Regions from separate parts of the Fictibacillus sp. 7GRE50 genome, predicted to be linked through region 1. Evidence: riboswitches for the same ligand, from Rfam matches in the RefSeq annotation. Region 1 holds a riboswitch; each other region holds the start of a gene.
What was found. A riboswitch is a leader RNA that binds a small molecule or an ion and turns the genes downstream of it on or off. The one in region 1 is predicted to bind thiamine pyrophosphate.
Positions count from the first base shown of each region.

Region 1 (3,279 bases):
TCTACACTTTTGTTCACATTGATAAAATACTTCATTCACACAACACTCCTGTTTTTTGATTATGTAACTGTTATTCCCTAGACACGTTGTCATCAGACATATAAAGGCACAAAAAGGGAAGATAACCTATAAAAATTGTACAAGCACGACTCGTCATATTTCGAACTTTGTCCCGATATGATGTAGAGAGAGCCTGACAAGCACAGGCTTATCAAGCGGAAAGGGAGTTGGAAGTTATGAAAACTGCAGGTTCTTGGTCTCATTCGTTAAAATTTCTTTTGTTCAGTGCAGTTGGTATTTTCATGTTCTTCATTCCGATCACAGTGAAAGGAAAGTCATCGATCCCACTCGATCATCTTGTAACATGGGTGAGAGATACAGCGGGTGAAGCTGTACCGCTTTATGCATTGCTCGTCATATTGCTCGGTGCTGTTTATCCGTTCTACAAAAAAACGTGGAACAAAGACCGAGTCATGACCACCTTCTCATTGCTAAAAGTTGTGGGACTCGTTGCAGCTGTCCTACTTTACTTTGAATGGGGTCCGAGCTGGTTAAGCGATCCGAACATGGGACCGTTCTTATTTGAGAAACTCGTGATCCCTGTTGGGTTGCTCGTTCCACTCGGCGCTGTCTTCCTTGCCTTTATTGTAGGATATGGTCTGATGGAGTTTATTGGGGTGCTCGTGCAAAAGATCATGAGACCTATCTGGAAAACGCCGGGCAGGTCAGCGGTTGATGCCGTCGCTTCATTTGTCGGCAGTTATTCGATCGGTCTACTCATCACGAACCGCGTGTTTAAAGAAGGAAAGTATACGGTGAAAGAAGCAGCTATCATTGCAACTGGTTTCTCTACCGTTTCTGCAACGTTCATGATCATTGTGGCAAAAACGCTAGGTCTGATGGAAATGTGGAACACCTACTTCTGGACGACGCTTGTGGTAACTTTCTTAGTAACGGCAATCACAGTGAGACTTCGTCCGTTAAGCAGAATGGATGATACGTATTCTGGTGGGGAAGGTCAGCCGGAAGAAGAGGTGAATGAGAAATACTTGCAAACGGCTTGGCGAAACGCGATGGATTCATCTCAGAACGCCCCTGCATTCTTGACTAACATTTGGTCTAATTTAAGAGATGGCTTTCTGATGGCGATGAGTATATTGCCTTCCATTATGAGTGTCGGTTTAATCGCCCTTTTGTTGGCAGAATACACGCCTGTCTTTGACTGGCTGGGTTACGTTTTCTACCCGATCACATGGGCGCTGCAGCTTCCCGACGCTATGCTTGCGGCAAAAGCGGCTTCCATCGGGGTTGCTGAAATGTTCCTGCCTGCACTCTTAGTAGCGGAAGCGGCGCTTGTCACGAAATTCGTAATCGGTGTCGTATCCGTAGCTTCCATTCTGTTTTTCTCAGCTAGTATTCCTTGTGTACTCTCAACAGAAATCCCAATCAGTGTTCCAAAACTACTAGTTATCTGGTTCCAACGCACGGTGTTGGCATTGATTATAGCGACTCCGCTAGCTTATTTATTCCTATAAATACTTTTACTGGTTGTTATGAAAGCCCTTTATCGATAGAATAGTAGTATATAAAAATTAAATAGTCATTACCACTAGGGGTGCCTTTGTTAAGGCTGAGATTAGAGTGAACTTTAAGACCCTTGGAACCTGATTTGGTTAGAACCAGCGTAGGGAAGTGGTGTGTGGATCAGATACTTCGCTATAAATTCTTAAAACTGTGAAACCACCTCTTTGCTGCATAAAGGAGGTGTTTTTTTATTGTGGAAAAACAGCTTCATGTAATTACTACGGGAAGGCAAAGTGATGAAGAGTTGGTTAAGATAGCGATACTCATTCATCCGTACATCACGGCGCTGCATGTACGAGAAAAAACAAAGTCTGCCAAAGAAGTCAGTCATCTTATCGAACGTCTGCAGAAAGCTGGAGTGCCTCCCTCTAAAATTATCGCAAATGATCGGGTGGATGTAGCGCTTTGTACAGGTGTAAAAGGTGTTCAGCTGACACACCACAGTTTAGATGTGTCACAAGTGCGAAGAGCTCTGCCTGAAATGCTGATCGGCTGCTCTGTTCATTCTGTTTCAGAAGCACAGGATGCTGAACAAAACGGCGCCGACTTCATCATGTATGGTCATATTTTTAAAACGGACTCCAAACGTGGTGCAGAGCCAAGAGGGTTAGATCAGCTTCAACGTGTGGTAGATCAAATCACAATTCCGGTCATCGCGATCGGAGGCATTACACCAGAAAACGTACGGAATGTCATCGGAACAGGTGCATCTGGAATCGCCGTGATGTCAGGCATTTTAGAAGCAAAATCACCACTACAAGCGGTGAAGCTGTATAAACAACAACTGGAGGTGTGGGATGCGCACAACGTATGATGCCATCATTATTGGAGGCGGCGTGATCGGCTGTTCCATCGCCTATGAGCTTTGTAAACGAAACAAACGTGTGCTGCTTCTTGAAAAAGAAACAATTGGGAGCAGGGCTTCAAGTGCTGCAGCTGGCATGCTCGGTGCAGAGATGGAGTTTGAGACCGATCATCCACTCTATCTGCTCGCAAAAGAGAGTCGGAATGCCTTCACCCCTTTATCACAGGAGCTTTTCGATGTTTGTGGGATAGACATCGAACTGATCCAGAAGGGGATTTATGAACTCGCGTTTACAGAGGAAGAAGCGGATGATTTAAAAAGAGAAGCGGCCAAGCGTCGAGATCAAGATGAAGAGGTTTTCTGGCTTTCAGCTGAAGAACTGATCATAAAAGAACCCGCATTATCCTCACTTGTAAAGGGAGCTCTCTATTTTGAAAAAGATGCTCAAGTGTCACCTGTTAAGCTTACTCGCGCCCTTTATCAGTCCGCAAAAATTCTCGGTGCCGAGATAAAAGAGCGTACGGAAGTGGTTGAGCTTCTCCAAACCAACAACAGAGTGACAGGTGTCGTAACAACGAAGGAAACGTTTCATGCTGATTCCGTCATAGTAGCTTGTGGGGTGTGGAGCTCGGAGATAGAGCCTTCACTAAAAATGGTGCCTGTAAAAGGGGAATGTCTTTCTTTTAAAACACAGCGTCCACTACTCACAGGTACGGTAAAATACAAAAACTGTTACCTCGTTCCAAAGCGAGAAAACCAAATTTTTGTTGGCGCGACAAGTACACCACACGTCTTTGATGAAGAGGTAACATTTTCAGGTCTCTTTGAATTGATGGAGAAGGCGAAACAGATCGTTCCTGAACTAAGTGGTGCTCATTTTGAAAAAGCAT
Region 1 is NZ_JACZDW010000001.1:1,109,148-1,112,426, reverse strand. It holds gene IHV12_RS05420 (hypothetical protein) at 1-35, opposite strand, end outside; gene IHV12_RS05415 (YjiH family protein) at 237-1,535, shown strand; TPP riboswitch at 1,602-1,708, shown strand; gene tenI (thiazole tautomerase TenI) at 1,778-2,398, shown strand; gene thiO (glycine oxidase ThiO) at 2,382-3,279, shown strand, end outside.

Region 2 (3,279 bases), on a different contig from region 1:
GATCATAATGGTCGATTAAAAGAACTTCATACGATTCAGATGAAAAGAACATCAGATGATGCAGGAAATATGGTTTTTGAAGAAATTCCTGGATCTGAAAAAATCTGGCCAGCTGATCTTGTTTTCATCGCGATCGGTTTTGAGGGTACAGAACTGCCAGTCTTAAAAGAATTTGGTGTTGAAGTCAAACATAACAAAGTAGATGCTAAACATGGTGACTATAGAACAAATGTAGATGGAGTATTTGCAGCAGGTGATTCTAGACGTGGTCAAAGTTTAATCGTTTGGGCGATCCAAGAAGGACGTGATTGTGCACGTCAAGTGGATCTATCGTTGATGGGAAGTACGGTTTTGCCTTAATACTTTTTTCCATGCTACAATAAACTCCAAAAGCCAAAAGCTTTTTATATATGATAAAATAGGTCTTAGGCTAAAACAATTCTTTTATTTATAAGGAGTAGACGCATGGAAAAAGTACTTATTTTTGGACACAAAAATCCAGATACTGACACGATTACATCAGCTCTCGTTTACGCTGACTTGAAGACTAAATTAGGACAAAATGTAGAAGCTATTCGCCTAGGTGAGATCAATGGTGAAACACAATATGCATTAGATTATTTTAAAGCTGAACTTCCTCGTTTAGTTGAACATGTCTCTGCTGAAGCAAACGCGGTAATCTTAGTTGACCATAATGAACGTCAACAAAGTGCAAATGACATTGACAAAGTAAGAGTATTAGAAGTTATTGACCATCATCGTATCGCGAATTTTGAAACAAGCGATCCTTTATACTATCGTGCTGAACCTGTTGGCTGTACAGCTACAATCCTAAACAAGATGTACAAAGAGAAAGGCGTTCAAGTTGAGAAGAACATTGCCGGACTTATGCTTTCTGCCATTATTTCTGACTCATTGTTGTTTAAATCACCTACTTGTACAGAAGAAGATGTTGCCGCAGCACGCGAGCTTGCTGAAATTGCTGGTGTAGATGCGGAAAAGTATGGTCTAGAAATGCTAAAAGCAGGTGCTGACTTAAGTGATAAATCTGTTGAAGAATTGATTTCACTTGATGCTAAAGAATTTAACATTGGTGAAAACAAAATTGAAGTTGCTCAAGTGAATACGGTTGATGCTAGCGATGTATTAAAGCATCAAGAAGACTTGGAATCAGCGATTACGAAAGTGATTGCAGACAAAGGTCTAGACCTGTTTATGTTTGTGGTAACAGATATTTTAACCAATGACTCGACAGCGTTAGCTCTTGGTAAGAGATCACAATCTGTTGAAGAAGCTTATAACGTTAAATTAGAAAACAATACAGCCATCCTTAAAGGTGTTGTTTCCCGTAAAAAACAAATCGTACCTGTTTTAACAGAAGCGATGAGCAAATAAATGAAGATTTTAAAGGGTAATGCCATACTACGGCTTTGCCCTTTTACTTTGTTATACAAAGTTCGTGTTTCTTAAAAATAGTTGACAATCTAAAAGAGACTGCTATCATTTAAGACAGAAACCAACTATATAAAAACGAACCACTAGGGGTGCCTTTTATAAGGCTGAGATCAAAGTGCGACTTTGAGACTCTTAGAACCTGATCTGGATTATACCAGCGTAGGGAAGTGGTGTTGCGGAGTCTTTATTCCTGTTTTGAATTCTCCATATACAACCACTTTCTTAGCTGAGAGTGGTTTTTTTGTTGGATAAAACAAGGAGGATTCATATGAACACATTTACTGATATCTTGCGAGAAAGAGCGGCTTCTATTTGGGAAGCGAACCTTCAACATCCATTTGTGAAGGGAATTGCAGATGGTGACCTTTCTTTAGAACGGTTCAGGTACTATGTATTACAAGATTCGTATTATTTATCTCATTTTGCAAGAATACAAGCGATGGGGGCTGCAAGAGCTGAAGATTTGTATACGACTTCTAGAATGGCAGCACATGCACAAGGTACAAATGACGCGGAGTTAGGACTTCATGAGACATTTATGAAACAGCTTGGAGTGACAGAAGAAGAACTAGCTGATTTTGAACCTGCTCCCACTGCTTACCATTATACATCTCACCTTTACCGAGTTGCAGAGTCTGGAAGTTTGGGAGAAATTATCGCAGCAATTCTGCCTTGTTATTGGATCTATCAAGAGATTGGTGAAACATTCAAAGGGGCGACACCACAAGAATCCATCTATCAAGAGTGGATCGCTGCATATGGCGGTGAATGGTTCACAGAACTTGTACAAGAGCAGATTGATAGACTGAATCAATTGGCTGAAAAAGCAAGCGATGTGGAGAGAAATAAGATGATTCAACATTTCTTGATCAGTTGTCAGTACGAGTATTCCTTCTGGGAGATGGCTTATACATTGGAAAAATGGCCGATTCCATTCAGCCTGACCACGTCGACGATCGGGAGTGAAGGGTAGTATGCAAAAGGGGTTAAAGTTAACGGATATCCTTGTAACAATCGTAATCTCTATCGCATTTGGCATACTGTATAAGATTTGGGGACCTCTATATTATGCCGTAAAACCGTTTGGCCTTCACATCGATCAGTTGATATATGGGATGTGGTTCATGGCGGCGACCGTTGCATTCCTAATCATTCGAAAGCCTGGAGTTGCCCTATTGGCTGAAATTGCTGCTTCTTCAGGAGAATTTTTGATGGGTTCTGAATTTGGACTTGAAGTGTTACTATACGGACTGATTCAAGGATTGTTTGCAGAATTTATCCTATTCGCATTTCGTTATAAACGATTTGACCTTTTCGTCATCTCACTTGCTGCACTAGGTTCATGTGCAGGATCTTTAATCATGGACTTTTACAAAGGATATATCGGTGATCTTTCAACATGGAATCTAACATTATTTATCGTATTTAGAATAATCGGTTCTATCTTGTTTACAGGATTGTTTGCCGTTTCTATTGCAAAAGCTTTAGAGGCTACAGGTGTGACGAATTTAGTACGATCTTCGTCAAAAAAGGATCATGAAGCGTTAGATCAATAACTGAGGTGGTTGGATGACAAGCGTAACTTCTGTGAGAAATCTGAGATTAAAGTTTCCGGGCGAATCAAAAATGCTGTTTAGAGATATGAGTTTGTCTATTAATCGTGGTGAAAAAGTGCTTCTTCTTGGCACCTCCGGATGTGGCAAATCCACATTGTTGCAGGTTCTTTCTGGACTAGTACCACGAACAATTGATATTCCTATGAAATGTGATGACATACAAATCCCTGATCAATGGGGATTTGTATTTCAAGATCCTGATACTCAG
Region 2 is NZ_JACZDW010000003.1:152,348-155,626, reverse strand. It holds gene IHV12_RS12020 (glutamate synthase subunit beta) at 1-360, shown strand, start outside; gene IHV12_RS12015 (manganese-dependent inorganic pyrophosphatase) at 466-1,395, shown strand; TPP riboswitch at 1,531-1,638, shown strand; gene tenA (thiaminase II) at 1,724-2,428, shown strand; gene IHV12_RS12005 (ECF transporter S component) at 2,430-3,011, shown strand; gene IHV12_RS12000 (ABC transporter ATP-binding protein) at 3,025-3,279, shown strand, end outside.
Region 2: another riboswitch for thiamine pyrophosphate. It lies ahead of tenA (thiaminase II); the one in region 1 lies ahead of tenI (thiazole tautomerase TenI).

Region 3 (3,279 bases), on a different contig from region 1:
TTTGTTGCTGTACTTCTGTTGAGTGCATGCAGCAGTGAGAGCAGTTCGAAAAGTGATAAAGCTATAGATCAAGATAGTGGTGGGACACAGTCAGAAGCCAAGGTAGAGAGTTCATCAGAAGAGGGAAGTAGGAATGGTGAATCAGATAATGATAAAGCGGAACAGCAACTAAAAAACCAAAGGAAAGTAATTTATAACGCTGAACTCATGATCGCAGTGGATAAATTGCAAAGCTCGATGGAGACTGTTCGAGAAACGGCAGAGAAGACAGGCGGATATATCGTTGAGTCTACTACTAGTATAGGTGAAAAGAATGATGAATCTGGTGTGATGGTTGTTCGTGTGCCGATGAAAAGTTTTCGTGTGTTTTTAGATGATGTTCGAAGTTTAAGTAAAGGAACACCATACGAAAATGTTACTGGAGAAGACGTTACAGAAGAATATGTTGATCTGACTTCACGGTTGAAAGCAAAGCAACAAGTTAGGGAACGTCTTGAGGCTTTTATGAAGGACGCACAGAAGACAGAAGACTTATTAAAGATATCTGGTGACCTAGCTGCCGTACAAGAAGAGATAGAACAGGTAGAAGGGCGCTTAAACTTTTTGAAAAATCAAAGTGATTACTCAACGGTTACGATACAATTTGAAGTGAAAAATTTAAAAGCGCAAGAACTTCAAACAGAAGGGTTAAATACGTGGGCAAAAACGAAGGTGCTTTTTATGGATACGGTGAACTTTTTAATGTCTGCGATTTCATTAATTGTAGTGAGTATTTTAGGATTAGCACCGATTTGGCTGATCGTAATTATTGTGGTTTATGTATGGTGGCGGAGACGAAAAACAGAACAAAAGAAAAAGCCGGAATCACCGACAACTATGTCTTAAGAGATGTGTGTTTAACTTGTCAGTAACTGGGACGTCAGAAACACCCTCTGCAGCACGGATGATCCGTTTGCTGAAAGGGTGTTTTGGCTCTTACGGCACCTTTTAAGTGGTGTGCCGTTTTAAAGCACTAGCTGAGAAACGCTTTGTATTCTGCGCTTAATTTCATAAAACGTTCTTTATCTTTTGTATCCAAGGCAATGTCAATTTCTCTCTCATAATACGCTTTGTAATAATTGTGAAGGGCCTCATCTAATACCATTTGGGCAATAAGGCTGAAGGCAAATGGGTCTCTTTTTTGTTGTTTGTATTGCACCATCTCATTTTGGTTCTTGTTAAAAGAAGTGTTTTTGTCTTTCATCCTGTTTCCCTCCTTAAAATTATCTCCCTATCCAATTAACCTTTTATGTTTCTAGGTTTCTACTAGTATACTGAGCAAGATGCCTAATGACAACCATTTTATTTGAAAATTCTGAAAAAATTTATACATTGTATCTAAAGTGCTATGTTTTCACCACCTTTTGGAAAAAATGTTAATGATTTGTCATTTTTATTTCTGTTTGCTGCTCTTTGTTACAATTGTTTAAATTCTATTTTTTTTATGTTGTAATAGTGTGTTAGTTATTATTTCCCCGTATTTAAAGATGGTTAAACTTTTTGAAACACGTAACCTAAAAATAATTGACATTATTGTTTATGTATGAGTAGGATTGTGTTAACTCAATAATGTCATTTTCGCTAGGGGTGCTTATTTTAAGCTGAGAGAAGGTTATGACCTTCGACCCTTTGAACCTGATCCAGTTCATACTGGCGTAGGGAAGCGGTGTGGATAACAGTTTCCTTTATGAAATGAAATTTTAAGCCACCCGCCAATCAGCGGGTGGCTTTTTTTGCATTAGGAATTAGGAGGTAGATGAATATGGGACAACTGATAAAGGTAAGTAAAGCACTTACGATTGCAGGATCAGATAGTGGCGGTGGTGCAGGTATTCAGGCTGATCTAAAGACGTTTCAAGAATTAGGCGTGTATGGTATGTCGGTCCTTACGGCAGTCACTGCACAGAATACGACAGGCGTTCAAGGCGTATATCCAGTTTCTATAGAAGGTTTAGAAGCTCAGTTAGCGTCTATAGGCAGTGACTTGACGCCGGATGCGATAAAGACTGGAATGCTCTTTTCAGGTGATTATATTGAGAGAACAGCTTATATGATAACTAAATTCGGATGGAAAAACGTAGTGGTCGATCCAGTTATGATCGCAAAAGGTGGGGCAACATTGTTAGGAGAAGAAGCATTACATGCTATGAAAACATGTATGCTACCGCTCGCGAAGATCGTCACACCAAACATTCCTGAAGCTGAAGCATTAACAGGTATAACGATAAACAGCAGCGAGGCTAGAGAAGAGGCGGCAAGAGTTTTGTTTGATTCGGGTGCTGATCATGTTGTAGTAAAAGGCGGACACTTTGGAAACGGTGAATTTGTTTCGGATCTCGTATTTAATGGCATAGAGATGATTGAACTTGTAGAGAAGCGGATTCAAACGAAAAATACTCACGGAACGGGTTGTACGTTTTCAGCAGCATTGGCTGCAGAGCTTGCATACGGGAAAAAGGTCGATAGTGCGATCGTGCATGCTAAGAAATATATACAGACCGCAATTGAACATGGAATCGATGTTGGTTCAGGTCATGGACCGGTCAATCATTTTGCCTATAGGAGGATTGCACATGAACAATACTAGGATACAAGAATGGAAAACGTTTGTTTCACAGATTAGAGCAGAAAAGCCACTCATTCATCATATAACGAATAATGTCACCATGAACTTTCTGGCCAATGGAGTCCTCTCAGCAGGAGGGAGTCCAATGATGGTGCATGACGCATGTGAAGTTGAAGAAGCTGTAGGGGTTGCCGATGCGTTAGTCCTGAACATTGGAACAATAGATGAAGCTTCAGCAAAATCTATGATACTCGCACTTCGTAAAGCATTGTACGCTGAGGTTCCAGTTGTCCTTGATCCAGTAGGAGTAGGTCTATCATCATTCAGGCAAGAGCTCGTAAAGAAGTTGTTGTTTGAATATTCAGAATTTAAGGGGGTCAGACCCCGAACAATTCTGACAATTTGCGGAAATGCTGCTGAAATGCAGTTTCTGGCTGAAGGGGCTTGGGAAGGAAAAGGTGTGGATGGTGATTTGGCGACGTCTGAAGATGATCTGATCAAGCTTGCGGGGGCTGCGGCAAAGCAAACAGGCTGTCTTATCGCCATGACTGGAAGTAAGGATGTTATTTCAGATGGTGAAAAAGCTATCGTGCTTTCTCATGGGGATCCGATGCTTTCTTATGTCACAGGGACAGGATGCTTTGCTACCTCAATGGTAGCTCTATATCAAGCCA
Region 3 is NZ_JACZDW010000002.1:86,223-89,501, reverse strand. It holds gene IHV12_RS07495 (DUF4349 domain-containing protein) at 1-885, shown strand, start outside; gene IHV12_RS07490 (IDEAL domain-containing protein) at 1,013-1,243, opposite strand; TPP riboswitch at 1,613-1,718, shown strand; gene thiD (bifunctional hydroxymethylpyrimidine kinase/phosphomethylpyrimidine kinase) at 1,814-2,626, shown strand; gene thiM (hydroxyethylthiazole kinase) at 2,613-3,279, shown strand, end outside.
Region 3: another riboswitch for thiamine pyrophosphate. It lies ahead of thiD (bifunctional hydroxymethylpyrimidine kinase/phosphomethylpyrimidine kinase); the one in region 1 lies ahead of tenI (thiazole tautomerase TenI).